2 regions of the Streptomyces sp. RFCAC02 genome follow, and region 2 is predicted to be linked to the other one. Evidence: riboswitches for the same ligand, from Rfam matches in the RefSeq annotation. Region 2 holds a riboswitch; the other holds the start of a gene.

Region 1 (4,204 bases), 4.2 Mb from region 2:
CGCCGCGGAGGCCCGTGCGGTGGGGGAGGAGCTGCGCGGGCGCATCGCGGTCGGCACGGGGGTGACGGGCTCCGTCGGGCTCGCGGGCTCCAAGATGCTCGCGAAGATCGCCTCCGAGCTGGCCAAGCCGGACGGGCTCGTGCTGATCGAGCCCGGCACCGAACGGGACCTGCTCGCCCCCCTGCCCGTGCGCACGCTCCCCGGCATCGGCCCCGCCACCGCCGAGGCGCTGCGCCGCGCCGGTCTGCACACGGTGGGCGAGCTGGCCGACGCGGGCGCCGACGAGCTGGTGCGGCTGCTGGGCAGGGCGCACGGGCAGGCCGTCCACGCGATGGCCATGGGCCGGGACGACCGCCCGGTCGTCGCCGAGCGCGACACCAAGTCCGTCTCGGTCGAGGACACCTTCGACACCGATGTCACCGACCGCGCCCGGGTACGGCTGGAGGTCGCCCGGCTCGCCGACCGCTGCACGGCCAGGCTGCGGGCCGCGGGCCGCTCGGGGCGCACCGTGGTGCTGAAGGTCCGCCGATACGACTTCACGACCCTGACGCGCTCCGAGACGCTGCGCGGACCCACCGACGACCCGGCGGTCGTGCGGGAGGCCGCCGCCCGTCTCCTGGACGGCGTGGACACGACGGACGGCGTGCGGCTCCTCGGCGTCGGGGTGAGCGGGCTGGCCGGTTTCACGCAGGAGGACCTGTTCGCGCAGGCGGCCGTGCGGAGCACGGGGGAGGCGGAGCCCGTGCCCGTGGGCGGGGAGCCGGCCGCGGCGGACCCGCCGGCGGAACCTCACGCGCCCGAACGGGTGTGGCTGCCGGGCATCGATGTGACGCACGCGCGTCATGGACCGGGCTGGGTCCAGGGCAGCGGCGTCGGGCGCGTGACCGTGCGGTTCGAGCGCCCGGGCGGCCCGCCGGGCCGCGCCCTCACGTTCCGCGTGGACGACCCGGAGCTGACCCGCTCCGAGCCGCTGCCGCTGGTGGCGGATCAGCGGTCGTCGACGCCGCCGTCGGGCGCGGCCAGCCGCCCGAAGTCCGCGTCGGGCGGCGGCGCGATCCCCGGCACGTCAAGCCCGTAGTGGTGGTACAGCTGCAGCTCCTGCTCGGGCGAGAGGTGGCGGCCGACGCCGAGGTCCGGCGCCCGGCGGATCAGCGCCCGCTCGAACGGCACCCGCAGGTGGTCGTCGACCAGCTCGCTCGGCTCCAGGGGGACGAACGCGTCGCGGGTGAAGAACCCGGTCCGGACCGCCGCCCATTCGGGCGCCCCGGTCGCGTCGTCGAGGTACACCTCGTCCACCGTGCCGATCTTGGCGCCGTCACGGTCGAGGGCCTTGCGCCCGATCAGACTGCGGGGGTCGATGTCGGTCTGCACGCTTCCTCCAACTGGTCACGCCGGCCGCGCACGGTCCGGCGGCCGCCGGACGCCGGCGGCCCGTCGTACCGAAGGGCTCCTACCACCTAGAGAAGGGCACATTCCGCCCGCTGGCCAGTCGAGTGGTTCCCCCGGGACCCGCCCGGGGAGCCGCTGGTAGGCTCGAAACCGGTTGTCGACCTCGTGCGGGAGAGTCCCGGCGTCGGACGGACGGCGGGCGCCGAAGGAGCAAATCCTCCCCGGAATCTCTCAGGCCCCAGTACCGCGCGAGTCAGACCACTCTGGAAAGCAGGACGGCCCCCGGCGCACGGCGGGCGGACCGTCCTCACCGACGGTGCAAGCCGGGCGGGCGACCGCCGGGCGAAGCTCTCAGGTCCGGCGGCGCGCCGGATGACAGAGGGGGAGGCAGGCCGGGCGGTGCCGCCCGGCGCCCGAGGTCATGCGACCGTGAGGAGCCTCCCCGATGACCGCCAGCCCCGTCAGCCGTCCCCCGCTCGCCGACCTGGAGGCGGGAGCGCCGTTCGCCGCCCGGCACATCGGTCCCGACGCCGGGGACCGCGCCAAGATGCTCGCCCGGGTGGGGTTCGCCTCGCTCGACGACCTGACCGCGGCCGCCGTCCCCGAGAGTGTCCGCGCGACCGGGGGGCTGCGGCTGCCGGCCGCCCGTGACGAGGCCGCCGTCCTCGCCGAACTGCGGGACCTCGCCGGCCGGAACACCGTCGCCCACTCCATGATCGGCCTCGGGTACCACGGCACGTTCACGCCGCCCGTCATCCAGCGCAACGTCCTGGAGAACCCGGCCTGGTACACCGCGTACACGCCCTACCAGCCGGAGATCTCGCAGGGCCGGCTCGAAGTCCTCCTCACCTTCCAGACGGTCGTCGCCGACCTCACCGGGCTGCCGACCGCCGGCGCCTCCCTGCTGGACGAGGGCACCGCGGCCGCCGAGGCCATGGCGCTGGCCCGCCGGGTCGGGAAGGTGCGGGACGGCGTGTTCCTCGTGGACGCGGACTGCCTCCCGCAGACGATCGCCGTGGTGCGGACCCGCGCCGAGGCGGCGGGGGTGGCGGTCGTCGTCGCGCCGCTGGCCGACGGCATCCCGGCCGACGCCGCCGAGCGCGGGGTGTTCGGCGTCCTCGCGCAGTACCCGGGCGCGTCGGGCGCCGTGCGCGACCTGCGGCCGCTGATCGAGGCGGCGCACGGCATGGGCGCCGTCGTCGCCGTCGCGGCCGACCTGCTGGCCCTCACCCTCCTGACGCCGCCCGGGGAGCTCGGCGCCGACATCGCGGTCGGCACGACCCAGCGCTTCGGCGTCCCGATGGGCTTCGGCGGCCCGCACGCCGGCTACATGGCGGTCCGCGACACGTACGCCCGCAACCTGCCGGGCCGTCTCGTCGGCGTCTCCCGCGACGCCGCCGGCCGCCCCGCGTACCGGCTCGCCCTCCAGACCCGTGAGCAGCACATCCGGCGCGAGAAGGCCACGAGCAACATCTGCACCGCCCAGGTGCTGCTGGCCGTCATGGCCGCGCTGTACGCCGTCCACCACGGCCCGGACGGGCTGGCCCGCATCGCCCGCCGCACGCACCGGTACGCCGCGCTGCTCGCCGCCGCGCTGCGGGAGGGCGGCGTCGAGGTGGTGCACGGCGCGTTCTTCGACACGGTGACGGCCCGTGTGCCCGGCCGCGCCGGCGCCGTCGTGGCCGCGGCGCGCGCCGCGGGCGTCAACCTCCGCCTCACGGACGCCGACCACGTGGGCGTCTCGTGCGACGAGACGACGGGCCGCGAGCAGCTCTCGGCCGTCCTCGCCGCGTTCGGCGCCGCCGGCCGGGACGGCGGCCCGGTCGACCTCGACGCGCTGGACGCCCGTACGCCCGACGCCATCCCGGCGGCGCTCGCGCGCACCGGCGCGTACCTCACGCACCCGGTCTTCCACCGCCACCGCTCCGAGACCGCCATGCTGCGCTACCTGCGGCGGCTCGCCGACCGCGACTACGCGCTCGACCGCGGCATGATCCCGCTCGGCTCCTGCACGATGAAGCTGAACGCGGCCGCCGAGATGCAGCCCATCACCTGGCCGGGCTTCGCCGACATCCACCCGTTCGCGCCGGCCGAGCAGGCCGGGGGGCACCTGACCCTGATCCGCGAACTCGAGGCCGCCCTCGCCGAGATCACCGGGTACGACGCGGTCTCCCTCCAGCCGAACGCCGGTTCGCAGGGCGAACTCGCCGGCCTCCTCGCGGTCCGCGCCCACCACCGCGCGAACGGGCAGCCGCAGCGCACCGTCTGCCTCATCCCGTCGTCGGCGCACGGCACCAACGCGGCGAGCGCCGTCATGGCGGGCATGCGCGTCGTGGTCGTCGCGACCGGCGAGGGGGGCGACGTCGACCTCGCCGACCTGCGCGAGAAGATCGACCGGCACCGCGACGAACTGGCCGTCCTGATGGTCACCTACCCGTCGACGCACGGCGTGTTCGAGGAGGACATCACCGCGATCTGCGCCGCCGTGCACGACGCCGGCGGCCAGGTCTACGTGGACGGCGCCAACCTCAACGCGCTCGTCGGGCTCGCCCGCCCGGGCCGCTTCGGAGCGGACGTCTCCCACCTGAACCTGCACAAGACGTTCTGCATCCCGCACGGCGGCGGCGGCCCCGGCGTCGGCCCGGTCGCGGTGCGCGCGCACCTCGCGCCGTACCTGCCGGGCCACCCGCTCGACCCGACGCGGGACGGCGAGAAGGACGCCGCCGGCGGTGTCGGACCGGTGTCGGCCGCGCCCTTCGGATCCGCCGGCATCCTGCCGATCTCCTGGGCGTACATCCGGCTGATGGGCGCCGAG
Region 2 (4,204 bases):
TCCCGGGCCGAGGAGACGACCTCGTCGAGCTGCAGGTGGATCGAGCGGAACCGGGGACCGATGACGTTCCAGTGCGTCTGCTTCGCGACCAGCGACAGGTCGACCAGGTCCACGAGCGCGCCCTGGAGCGCCTCGCCGACCGTCTTGAGCGCGGCGTCCGGCAGCGTACTCTTCACGGCGTTCATGCGGCGTCCCCTTTCGTGGTGATGTGCCTACCCGGATCCGGTTAACCCGGGAACGCCGGACGAAACGGGGGGCGCTCAGTGCGGGCGGGGGTAGCCGTAGCCGTGCTGCCGCAGGTCGGCCGGGTCCTGGCCCGGCGCGTCGCGGTCGTAGAACGGCCGCGCGTTCGCCCGCAGCCACATCGCCACCGGGTCGTACGCGTCGGCCATGGCGACCGTGCCGACCGGCAGCCCCTCGGGGACGGCGGGGACCGCCTCCAGCATCATCTGCCGCACGGCCTCGGCCGCCTCGTCCCCCGAGTCGTCCACGTCGAGCCCGATCACGAGGTACGCCGCCCCCACGGCCGGCCGCACCCAGCCGCGCCGCAGGCTCCGCAGCGCCGGAGTGCGGCGGGCACGCTGGACCAGGAGGTCGTAGAACGCGTCGGCGCGGACCGACGGCTCACCGATGCGCAGCGGACCGGCCGGGAGCCGGTCGAGGCCGCCCGCTATCCGCCGCAGGTCGAGCCAGGGAATGCCGAGGCCACCGCCGGGGGCGTGGGGATTCAGCCACAGGCCCCAGTGTTCGGGGAAGAGGGCGGCGGCGATGTCGCGGCCACCGATGACCTCGTGCTCGCGGGTCCAGCCGCTGACCGCCAGCTCGCGGGCGGACGTCACGCAGGGGGCGTAGCCGTGGCCCGCGATCTCGACGCTGCCGTACTGGGCGTCCGGCTCGCCCGGCTTGCCGTCCCACAGGAGCATGAGGACGTCGCTGCGGGCGAGGGCCGCGAGGAGGTCCTCGTAGGCGTCCAGGCGGTCGGGCGTGATCAGGGGGAGCAGGTCATCGATCTCGTGCGCCGCACTCACCTGGGCCGTTCCTCCTCGCTGGTTCGGCTGCGCGTGACATGGCGCCCGGGGCCTCAGACACCACGGATGTAGAACGGCTGGACGCACTCCCTCAGCCAGTCCACCACAGGGTCGTCGGCCGCATCCAGCAGCACGAGCTGTACCGGCCACACGACCGGGTGACGGGCCAGCGCGCGGCCGAGGGCGTCGTGCACGGCGAGGCGGTGGCCGTCGTCCAGGCCGTCGAGTTCTACGCCGACGTACAGCGCCGGCGCGGCGCCCTCGGCGCTGGCCAGGCCGCGCCGCGCGGACCGGACGCCGGGCAGTGCGGACAGCTCGCCGGTGACGGCGCCGAGGAAGTCGACGGGGTCGTCCTGCCAGTCCGGCTGGAAAAGACGCATCCGGGCGCCGGTGGGCACGCCGGGCAGCCGTTCGCCCGGGGTGGCGCGGCACAGTTCGGCGACGGCGCCGGGCGGGACGGGCAGGCCGACGGTGCCGCCCGGGTTCAGGGCGACGCCGATCCCCGGCGGCAGGCCGCGCGCGAACTCCCAGGCGGGCGCGACGGCGAACGGCAGGTGCGAGGCGCCGCCCAGGTGCAACTGCTCGGCCGAGCTGAACACCGGGACGAACGTGCCGCCGTTCACCTGCACGGTCGGCAGGTCGAGGGTGCGGCTCTCGCGGCCGCCGCCCTCGGGGAGCGGCACCCACAGGGCGCTGCGGGCCAGGGTCTTCAGCAGCCGGGGTCCCGCGTCGGGTACACCGAGGGAACCGGCGAGAACCTCTTCCAGCTCGTTGCTCGGCCATCCGCCGCCGAAGCCTGGCTGCTGCCTGGGAACGGTCATGCACGCACCCTAACGGCTGAGCCCGTCCGGCCGTGCGCGGTGGTTCGTGCGATGATGTGCCGACAACCGCATACCGGCCGTTCGACCCCGCGCGGGAGAGTCCCCGGCGCGACCGGGGCGCCGAAGGAGCAAGTCCTCCCTTGAATCTCTCAGGCCCCGATACCGCGCGCGGAAGGCGAATCTGGAAAGCGGACCGATCCCGCCACGGCGCGGGCGCGTCCCACCCACGGTGCAAGCCGCCGGCCCGTCTCCCGGGCCTGCACGGCGAACCTCTCAGGTGCAGATGACAGATGGGGAGGGCCTGGCCGTTCCCCCGACCGACCGCCCAGCCCTCCGTTCCGCCTCACCGGGAGCCCGCCCATGCCGGACGACATCCTCCGCAGCACCGCCCTCGACGCGACGCACACCGCGCTCGGCGCGGTCATGACCGACTTCGCCGGCTGGCGCATGCCGCTGCGGTACGGCAGCGAGCGCGCCGAGCACCAGGCCGTGCGGACGGCGGCCGGCCTCTTCGACCTCTCCCACATGGGCGAACTCACCGTCACGGGCGCGCAGGCGGGCGCGTTCCTCGACCACGCACTGGTCGGGCACCTCTCCGCGCTGGCGGTCGGCCGGGCGCGGTACACGATGATCTGCGCGCCGGACGGCGGCATCGTCGACGACCTGATCGTGTACCGGACGGCGGACGACACGTACCTCGTCGTCGCGAACGCCTCCAACGCCGGGACCGTCCTGGCCGCCCTGCGCGAGCGGGCGGCCGGCTTCGACGCGGCGGTCCGCGACGACCGGGACGCGTACGCGCTGCTCGCCGTGCAGGGGCCGCGCGCGCAGGAGATCCTGACGCGGCTCACGGACGCCGACCTGGGCGGGCTGCGGTACTACGCCGGGCTGCCGGGGGACGTGGCGGGGCGGCCGGTGATGATCGCGCGCACGGGCTACACCGGTGAGGACGGGTTCGAGCTGTTCTGCGCGCCGGGTGACGCGCCCGCGCTGTGGGAGGCGCTGACGGAGGCGGGGCGGGACGACGGGCTCGTGCCGTGCGGTCTCGCGTGCCGGGACACGCTGCGCCTCGAAGCGGGCATGCCGCTGTACGGGCACGAGCTGACGGCGGAGGTCACGCCGTTCGACGCGGGGCTCGGGCGGGTCGTCGCGTTCGGCAAGCCGGGGGACTTCGTCGGGCGGGCCGCGCTGGTGGCGGCGAAGGCGGAGGCGGGCGGTGAACGGGCCGCCGGCGGGGGGCCGCGCGTCCTGGTCGGGCTCGCCGCGCGCGGGGGCGGCGTGTGCCGCGCGCCGGGTACGCGGTGGTGGACGCGGCGGGCGAGGTGATCGGCGAGGTGACGTCGGGGGCGCCGTCGCCGACGCTGGGGCGGCCCATCGCGATGGCGTACGTGGCAGCCGGGCACGCGACGCCGGGCGGTGACGGTGTGGCGGTGGACATCCGGGGCGCGCGGGAGCCGTACGACGTGGTGGACCTGCCGTTCTACCGGCGGCGCAAGTGACAGCGGTTCAGCAGCGATCCAGGAGAATCACCCCATGAGCGACAATCCCGAGCAGTACCGGTACAGCAAGGAGCACGAGTGGCTGTCGGCCGCCGACGACGGTGTGGCGACGGTCGGCATCACCGAGTACGCGGCGACCGCGCTGGGCGATGTGGTGTACGTGCAGCTCCCGGACGTGGACGCGACCGTGACGGCGGGTGAGCCGTGCGGCGAGCTGGAGTCCACCAAGTCGGTGAGCGACCTGTACGCGCCGGTCAGCGGCACCGTCACCGAGATCAACCAGAACGTGGTGGACGACCCGGCCCTGGTGAACTCCGCGCCCTTCGGCGACGGCTGGCTGTTCCGCGTGCGGACCGACCCGGAGGCGCCCGAGCCCGAGGGCCTGATGACGGCCGGTGAGTACGCCGACTTCACGGCCCAGTGACCGAGGCATGAGCGCGGGGGGCACGGTCCCGGCCGTCCCCCGCCGCCCGCGCACGAGGTAAAACGTTGCACACTCCCCAGCCGCTCGCCGGTGGAACGTTTTCCAGCCCGGCGGCGCCTGGGTGCCCGGACGGCAGGCCGCAGCAGCCCGACGCCACCGAGTAAAACGTTGCACGCACGCTCGCCGCCTACCGGTAGAACGTTCCACCCCTGCACGGCACCGCAAGTGGCGACCAGCGGCTCGGCCCCAACGGGCAGAAGTCAGGGGGTCGCGGTCGGTGGGATGGCGCGCAGGAGCAGGACCGAGCGGGGTGGCAGGTCCAGTGTCGTGCCGGCGGGGTGCAGCGTGCCCGGTTCCGTCTCCTGTTCCTCCAGCGATGTGTCCACGATCAGCTCGTACCCGTCGGCCCAGGGAGGACCGGGCAGCGGGAAC

Evidence for each region. Region 2 has a riboswitch for glycine ahead of gcvT (glycine cleavage system aminomethyltransferase GcvT). Riboswitches for the same ligand answer to the same signal wherever they lie in the genome.
Region 1: another riboswitch for glycine. It lies ahead of gcvP (aminomethyl-transferring glycine dehydrogenase); the one in region 2 lies ahead of gcvT (glycine cleavage system aminomethyltransferase GcvT).

What each region holds. Positions count from the first base shown of each region.
Region 1 covers NZ_SAUH01000001.1:384,586-388,789, reverse strand. The annotation lists gene EMA09_RS01675 (DNA polymerase IV) at 1-1,078, shown strand, start outside; gene EMA09_RS01670 (PRC-barrel domain-containing protein) at 988-1,371, opposite strand; glycine riboswitch at 1,548-1,646, shown strand; gene gcvP (aminomethyl-transferring glycine dehydrogenase) at 1,835-4,204, shown strand, end outside.
Region 2 covers NZ_SAUH01000001.1:4,601,967-4,606,170, reverse strand. The annotation lists gene EMA09_RS21415 (DNA starvation/stationary phase protection protein) at 1-185, opposite strand, end outside; gene EMA09_RS21410 (enhanced serine sensitivity protein SseB C-terminal domain-containing protein) at 261-1,028, opposite strand; gene EMA09_RS21405 (enhanced serine sensitivity protein SseB) at 1,082-1,849, opposite strand; glycine riboswitch at 1,932-2,024, shown strand; glycine riboswitch at 2,029-2,141, shown strand; partial or broken gene gcvT (glycine cleavage system aminomethyltransferase GcvT) at 2,210-3,348, shown strand; gene gcvH (glycine cleavage system protein GcvH) at 3,383-3,772, shown strand; gene glgX (glycogen debranching protein GlgX) at 4,033-4,204, opposite strand, start outside.